2 linked regions of the Sediminitomix flava genome follow. The protein of the gene in region 2 binds, or shares a complex with, the protein of the main gene of each other region. Links are inferred from orthologs where the notes say so. Each region holds a gene or a part of one and is shown on either strand. Other genes may lie near its edges.

What was found. The genes of interacting proteins can lie anywhere in the genome.
Region 1: the proteins of smc (region 2) and BC781_RS03495 are in contact, whole or in part, in a crystal structure (PDB 3ZGX), measured with the Bacillus subtilis proteins. The link is inferred for Sediminitomix flava from one-to-one orthologs.

What each region holds. Positions count from the first base shown.
Region 1 is NZ_QGDO01000001.1:918,829-921,822, reverse strand. It holds BC781_RS03495 (segregation and condensation protein A), read left to right. Parts: upstream 1-1,118; coding sequence 1,119-1,871; downstream 1,872-2,994. Other genes in the region: BC781_RS03485 (glycosyltransferase family 2 protein), read right to left, coding at 2,829-2,994; BC781_RS03490 (GT-D fold domain-containing protein), read left to right, coding at 1,908-2,789; BC781_RS03500 (dipeptidase), read left to right, coding at 1-967. UniProt on the Bacillus subtilis protein: Participates in chromosomal partition during cell division. May act via the formation of a condensin-like complex containing Smc and ScpB that pull DNA away from mid-cell into both cell halves.
Region 2 is NZ_QGDO01000007.1:102,938-107,996, forward strand. What follows is about bases 358-4,484. They hold smc (chromosome segregation protein SMC), read left to right. Parts: upstream 358-732; coding sequence 733-4,284; downstream 4,285-4,484. Other genes in these bases: BC781_RS20990 (hypothetical protein), read right to left, coding at 358-631; BC781_RS21000 (hypothetical protein), read right to left, coding at 4,362-4,484. In the rest of the region: BC781_RS20985 (hypothetical protein), read right to left, coding at 1-156; more of BC781_RS20990, read right to left, coding at 173-357; more of BC781_RS21000, read right to left, coding at 4,485-4,646; BC781_RS21005 (hypothetical protein), read right to left, coding at 4,843-5,059. UniProt on the Bacillus subtilis protein: Required for chromosome condensation and partitioning.

The DNA of each region.
Region 1 (2,994 bases), on a different replicon or contig from region 2:
AATGATGGCTACAGATAACCTGACATGTAATGTGAAGTTTATGCTTGAAGGTGAAGAAGAGATTGGTTCAGTGAACTTGACGTCTTTTGTTCAAGCGAATAAGGAGAAGCTTGAAGCAGATGTGATTTTGGTATCTGATACTGGAATGATCGCAAAAGATATTCCTTCAATCACAGTTGGATTGAGAGGCTTAAGCTACATGGAAGTAGAAGTAACTGGTCCAAATCGTGATCTTCACTCAGGTCTTTATGGTGGTGCTGTAATGAACCCAATCAATGCGATCACGAAGATGATTTCTTCATTGACGAATGAGAAAGGTGAAATTACAATTCCAGGATTTTACGATACAGTAGAAGAAGTATCTGCGGCAGATCGTGAGGCTATGGCTAAAGCACCATTTGACTTAGATGCTTATAAAGCGGCACTCGATATCAAAGATGTATTTGGTGAGGAAGGTTATTCTACAAATGAAAGAGCTTCTATTCGTCCATCTTTAGATGTAAATGGTATTTGGGGTGGATACACTGAAGAAGGAGCTAAAACCGTAATTCCTTCAAAAGCTTATGCAAAAATCTCAATGCGTTTGGTACCAGGGCAAGATTGGGAAGTGATCTCAGAGCTATTTGCAAAACATTTTGAGTCTTTAGCACCGGCAGGAACTACAGTTAAAGTTACGGCTCATCACGGAGGTTACCCTGCAGTAATTCCTACAGATTCTGAAGCTTATAAAGCAGCAAGTAACGCTTATGAAGAGTCTTTCGGAACAACGCCAATTCCTGTACGTAGTGGTGGTAGTATCCCAATTGTACCAATGTTCAAAGATGAATTGGGCTTGGACTCAATCATGATGGGATTTGGTTTGAATGAAGATGCAATTCACTCACCAAATGAGAGCTTTGAAGTTGAGCTTTACCATAAAGGAATCGAGACTATCGCTTTATTTTACAAGTATTTTGCAAAAAAATAATTAGATAGAATCGATTAAGATTATACATGAGTCACTCCGAAAATTTGGGGTGACTTATTTTTTTCTTTAAGTGTAACTCCTTTAAAAATAGATGATAGGATTATTTTGCTTATTTTTATGAAATAATCACTGTTTCCTTTAAACTGCTGTCTTGAGTTTCGAAATAAAAATACCGCTTTTCGAAGGTCCCTTTGACCTATTGCTATTCTTCATTCAGAGAGATGAAATTGATATTTATGATATTCCGATCTATAAGATCACCAATGATTTTATGGAATATTTATCTCATCTCGAACAAATGAATATCGAAGTAGCGAGTGAGTTTATTCTGATGGCTTCTACGTTGATGAGAATCAAGGCAAAAATGTTATTACCAAGAGTAGAAATTGATGAGGAAGGAAATGAAATAGATCCTCGTGAAGAGCTTGTAAAACATCTACTCGAATATAAAAAATACAAATCTGTAATTGGTGTACTTGAAGAATGGGAAGGAGGAATGCTTAACCGAATTAAACGAGGTAACATTCCAGACGAATTGAAAGAAATAGAGAAGCTTACAGATGTTGAAGCAGAACTACAAGATGTAACTTTATATAAGCTTTTGAGAGTTTACCAAGGGGCGATGAAGAGGTTTATGCAAGAAGATGATAATCCTAGACGTCATGAAGTTGTTCCTTATCCATATACTCTTGAAGGGCAAAAAACTAATCTATTAGAACGTCTTCAAGTTGAAGAAAAGATCGAATTCATTGATCTAATCCGAAAACAATATAATAAGGTAGCAGTCGTATTTAATTTCTTGGCTGTCTTAGAATTGATGTCACTTAACAAAGTGACCGTTGAGATTGGAGAAGGTTATAACAACTTTTGGGTTAAGCCATATCACGGACCAGATATTTTTTAGGAAACGAAGAATTTTCCAATTCAACTTTTTTAAAGAATGACATTAAAATATCTAATTAAATCTTTTTCAGAAGATACTGAATATCAAAATGCAGAGTTGAAAATAAAGTCATGTGAGGAAAGTCTTTATTACCTAAAGAAACGTCTTGATAGCTCTTCTAGAGTGTTTTTTTCAAGATTTGGTGATGGGGAGTTTTTGTTAATGATGGGGGAAAGTACCCGTAACCATATTGGTAGTCCTGCATATAAAAAAGAACTTTTAGAGGCTTTTAAAATAGATAATCCTGATTATTTGATAGCAGCGCCTTTTCATCCTCCTTTAGAGAAAAGTATTTCTAAAGGGGTTTATGAACCATTTGGAGCTAATAAAAAGATTGAATCTTTCATATCAGAAGAATTCAATTTTAATGAAAAAAAAGTTTTTGAGAATCATTTTTTCTTCTCAACTCTTACAGTTTTTCAACCTAAAAAAATAAAGTCATTTTTAGATAAATATATCCGCCCTAAGAAGAAAATGTTCATTGGTGGAGTTCCTAAATCAAGTGCTGAAAAGTTGTATGGGAAAATTGATATTTATGTAGAAACACCAAGAAAAAATGCCTACTCTACAATAGATGATTGGTGGCCAAGTGTGGAGAAAAATGTAAAAGAAGTTGACTTAATTATTACATCAGCTGGAGCGGCTTCAAATGTTGTAGCTAAAAGATTGTGGAATCAAGGTTATAATAAACATGTATTGGATCTTGGCTCTGTGATAGATGCTATTGATAGAAAAACGTCAAGAACATGGATTAGATTAAAAGGTCACTCTGTGTTTAAGCTGTTAGATAAAAAAGATCGACCTGAGTTTTCAAAAACAGAGAAAACGAAGTTTTTAGCAAAAGACATTAAGTTCTTTTTAAGGAAACAGTTTATCTAGAATAAAAAAGCTAGGGTTATTAAGGTAACTCTAGCTTTTTTATCCAATCTTATTTTGTTTTCTGTTCACTGTTTCTTTTAAAAGTTGGATGTTTTTCTCAATGTTAGGGTTAGTGTTCATAGGGTGATACAAATGGTATGTATTTGCTGCGAAATTAAGTTTAATACCTCTAACACTGTTATTGATAAGTCTAATCGCTAATTCA
Region 2 (5,059 bases):
GCTACTTATCTCTTCAAGTTCTGCATAGGTAAGTAGGTGATTATAGGCGAATTGATAATCAGAAGTTTCTACTTTTCCACTGAATAATAATTCAATGACTTTATTTACTTCATCAAGTTGAAGCTTAACGTTGATTTCATCAATCAGAGTTTTCATTCCTTAGGTTTGTGTGTTAGAATTTTCTGTCTAAAACTTCTTTAAGCACAAATGCATCCCGAATATCACTCTTATTTCTAAGTTTATGCCTAAGACTTCTTGACTTTGACTTATTTTCCTTAGTTGAAGTGTCTTTTAGATTCGTCTGATTCTTTTCATATTCTTTCTTTACACTTGTCTGCTCGAAGGTATTTAGAACAGGTTCATATTCTTCTTCTTCAACTTCGTATTCTTCCTCAAATTGAGGCCTTTCTTTTGTCTCTACATAATTAGGGTTTAGCTGTTTCACCAAGTCTTCCCAATTGATGTTAGGAGAACTAGATGTGTTTCGTCCGTCTTGGTTTTGCTCAGCCGAAGTAGGGATAGGTTTTTTCTTTTTCTTTTTTCCTAATGTGCTTAATGCCCAAGAAATAATTAGGAAAATGGCATAATAAATTAACTCGCTGAAATTATCCATATCATCATATTTAGTCATCTTAAGATAGTTTAAAATACCGAGCAATAGCAAAGAAATCCTAAAAAAGTGATATTTTTGTTTCTATTGTTGGATTGATATGAGGATTTTTAGCTTTAACTATGCTACTGAATAAACTGGAGATAAAAGGCTTTAAAAGCTTTGGTGATCGGGTGACTCTGAACTTTGATGAAGGAGTAACTGCGGTAGTTGGGCCCAATGGTTCTGGGAAATCGAATGTTGTAGATGCCATCAGATGGGTGTTGGGAGAGCAAAGTACAAAAGCTTTGCGATCAGAAAAGATGGATAATATCATTTTCAATGGTACGAAAAAACGTCGTCCGTTGAATATGGCAGAGGTATCTCTAACTTTTAAAAACCACAAGAATTTACTTCCTACAGAATATTCGGAAGTGACTATTGGTCGTCGATTTTACCGTTCGGGCGATGGAGAATACCTTCTAAACGGTGTTTCTTGTCGTTTGAAAGATATCCAAAATCTTTTTCTAGATACGGGAATTGGTTCAAATAGCTATGCGATCATTGAGTTAAAAATGGTCGATGAAATCCTCAACGATATCAATAATTCTCGTCGTAACTTATTTGAAGAGGCAGCAGGTATCTCCAAATTCAAGAAACGTAAGAAAGAAACGCTTAAAAAATTAGCTGATACAGATGCCGATCTTGAGCGTGTAGATGATCTTTTGCATGAAATTGAGAAAAACATGCGTTCACTGGAGCGTCAGGCTAGAGAAGCGAGACGTTACTTGAAACTCAAAAAGGAATACAAACAGATCAGTATTAGTTATGCTAAAAAATCAGTGAGTAGCCAATTGGATCAATTGGAAGAATTTGCTGATCGAATCCAACAAGAAAAGACGCTCAAAGAAAATTTCAATAAACTTGCTGAAGAGAAAGAACTCCAACTCAAGAACGAAAAAGAAGGAGTAGAGGATAAAGAAAAACTAGTTGATAGCCGCAGAAAAACACTCAATGAACATCTCATGAAAATTCATGAGGTGGAAGGAGATAAAAAGCTCAAGGCTGAAAAAGGACGTTTCTTAGACGAAAAGAAACAGGCACTTTTCCAAAACTTAGATGAAGAGCAAGCAAGTATCAATTCCATGAAAGCGAGTTTAGACAAGCTGAAAGTGGAGTCTGAGGTGGTTCAGAAAATGATTGCTGAAACCGAATATTTGCTCGTAGAATATAAAACATCATTTGAATCTCAGAAGGAGCGAGTAGAAGGATTAAAACGTCAATCTACAGACTTAGAGGTTCAGATAAAGAATAGACAAACCACACTTTTCCAACTGAGAAAGAGCTTAGAAGTCAATGAACTTCAGCTTACAGCTCTCAAGCAAGAGTTGGAACAAGAACATCAGAATTCTTCAGAGAAATCAAACAACCTTCAAGAGTTTGATGAAGCACTGAATACAATTCAGAAAGAAGAAACAGAATTGCGTTTGGAGTTGGAGCAAGTAAAAGAGCAACAACAACTAAACGATAGTAAAAAGGCTCTGCTGGAAGGGCAGGAGAAAACCATTAAAGATGAAGTAGCAGAGTTGAATCGTACGCTTGATGCAAAGCAGAATGAGTATGATTTAACAAAATCTATGGTCGATAACCTTGAAGGTTTTCCTGAGGCGATTAAGTTTATTCGCAAACGTACTTCTTGGGGGCAAAAAGCACCTCTATTATCTGATCTGATCACTTCTGAAGAGAAATACAGAACAGCTATTGAGAATTATCTTGAGCCATATCTGAACTTCTTTATTCTTGAAGATGAAGATCACGCTTGGAAGTCGATTGAGCTTTTGACGAATAATGGAAAAGGTCGAGCAAACTTCCTTTTGTTAAGTAAATTTTCGGGGTATAAGCCCCTGCCTAAGAAAGAATTTGAAGATGCTTTCCCTGTCATCGATATCGTTCAATACGATGAAAAGCATAGAGATTTGGTCAACTTTATGTTGGACAATCTTTATATGTTAAAGGGAGATGTAGAAGATTTACCTGCTGACGATTCAGCGATCTTTATTTCTGAAAATGGTAAGTTTATCAAAAAGAAATTTATCATCTCGGGAGGTTCTGTGGGTGTTTTTGAAGGGAAAAAGATTGGTAGATCAAAGAACCTTGAAAACCTTGCTCAAGAGATTGAAGAACTAAAACTTCAAATTTCAGCTAAGAAAGAAGCTTTAGAGAACATCAAGATTGAGTTAGAGATACTTTTAGATCAAGATAAAAAAGAATTACTCACAGAATTGACGGATAAATACCATGTGGTAAGTCAAGAACTGACGAAAATTCAGACAAAACGTGAGCAATTCATTTCTTTCCTTTCTGACGCTGAACACAAACGTGAGGCAATGCAAGAGAAGATAGTAAGTCTTCAAGAAGCATTAGAAAATGACCGTCCGAGATTGGAGGATGAGACTTACACTTTGGAAGACCTTGAAAATCGTTTTGAAGACATCAAAGATGAACTTCAAAAGGAGCAAGAGCTTTTAAGTCAGAAATCGGCTCAATACAATGAGCAAAACATCCTTTTCCATCAGCAAGAAAATAAGATTCAGAGCCTTGAAAATGAGCTAAACTTCAAAGCATCCACCTATTCAAAAGGTAGTGAGCGTTTGCAAGCCATTCATGACGAACTGAAGAAAGTAGAGGAGGAGCTTCAACGAATTTCTAATATGGATGTAGCCGGAGATCAAGTGATTCAAGGGCTATACGAAGAAAAAGAAGCGATTGAAGAAGCTGTGAAAGAGGCGGAAAAGACTTTCTATGCGAGCCGTGGTAATATCAATGATCTTGAAATTGAGCTAAGAGATTATCAGCGTAAGAAAGAAACTACGGATAATGTCATCATGCAGCTTTCTGAAAAAATTCAGAATATCCGTTTGGACTTGACTTCTGTAAAAGAAAAGATATCTGCGGAGTTTAATCTTGATTTGGAGAAATTAGCCAATGAAGAAGACGAAGACAATCCATTTGAAGAAATGGCAGAGTCTGAACTTCGTCCGTTGGTTGCTCAGACAAAAGAGAAGCTCAGTAAAATTGGGCCAGTGAACCATATGGCTATTGAAGCTTTTGATGAGGTGAAAGAGCGTCATACTTTTATCACAACGCAGAAAGATGACTTACTGAAAGCCAAAGAACAATTGGCTCAAACGATCTCTGATATTGACACGGTAGCGAGGGAGCGTTTTATGGAGTCATTTGATTTGGTACGTGATAACTTTATCGAAGTATTCCGTTCGTTATTTACAGAAGAAGATAACTGTGACCTTCGTTTAGTTGATCCTGATGATCCTTTGAATTCTAAGATTGCGATTATGGCTCAGCCGAAAGGAAAACGTCCTTTGACCATCAATCAGCTTTCGGGAGGAGAGAAAACACTGACAGCTACAGCACTTCTTTTTTCAATTTATCTACTAAAGCCTGCACCATTCTGTATTTTTGATGAGGTAGATGCTCCATTGGATGATGCTAATGTAGATAAGTTCAACAAGATTATCCGTAAGTTCTCTGAGAATTCTCAGTTTATCATTATTACACACAACAAACGTACGATGACCAGTACTGAAGTGATCTATGGTGTGACGATGATTGAGCAAGGAGTTACTTCAGTAGTACCTGTAGATATCAGAAATATTCCAGAATTGAAATTGACGTAAACTTATTTTATCACCAGATTTTGAGATAAATTAAAATCCCCACTAAAATTGATTTTCAATTTTAGTGGGGATTTTTTTTAATTTGAAGACTGTACTACTCTAATTCCATCATGGTAATTCCCACTCTGTAAAGTAAAAGTAATTATCCGTTCTTCATTTGTTTGATTTTCTGAAACTGAAATAAAAATTTCATTCCCATTTTGTCTCTCAAATGTAAATACATCATTTTCAATTAAAAAGCTCTTTTTAGTTGTATCAATGTCACCTAGATCTATCCCATTTTTATCAACTATAATTGATGCTATCCACCAATTTGCTCCTTCAGTTTTAATTGTTTCTGAGTTTTCACTTGAGTTAAACATTACCTTATTCTTTGAAAGTTTGATGGTATCACTTGTACAACCATCACAATCAGCAGTTTCACACGAAGAGAAACTGAGGAATAAAAGGGTTAAGACGTAAAAAAAATAAGAGTTTCTCATAATTAATTTATTAGTATAAAAATGTGTAGAATGAAAAATTAGAGGTTCATTAACAGAGTAAGATCAAATAAAACAATCACTTATACTTCCAAAATACCCTAAACTGGAAAGGACTAGCCTCTGCGTACCAACTCATGAAATTCAAAGAAGCATTAAATAGATTCAGTTCGTAGCCTAATCTGTGATTGGGTGGATTTACTCTAAAACCAAGTAATAGATTGGTTGTAAGATGTGATTCTCTAATGGTATTTGATGTTCCTGCAATGGTTAATCCTGTACTATAATTTCCTCCT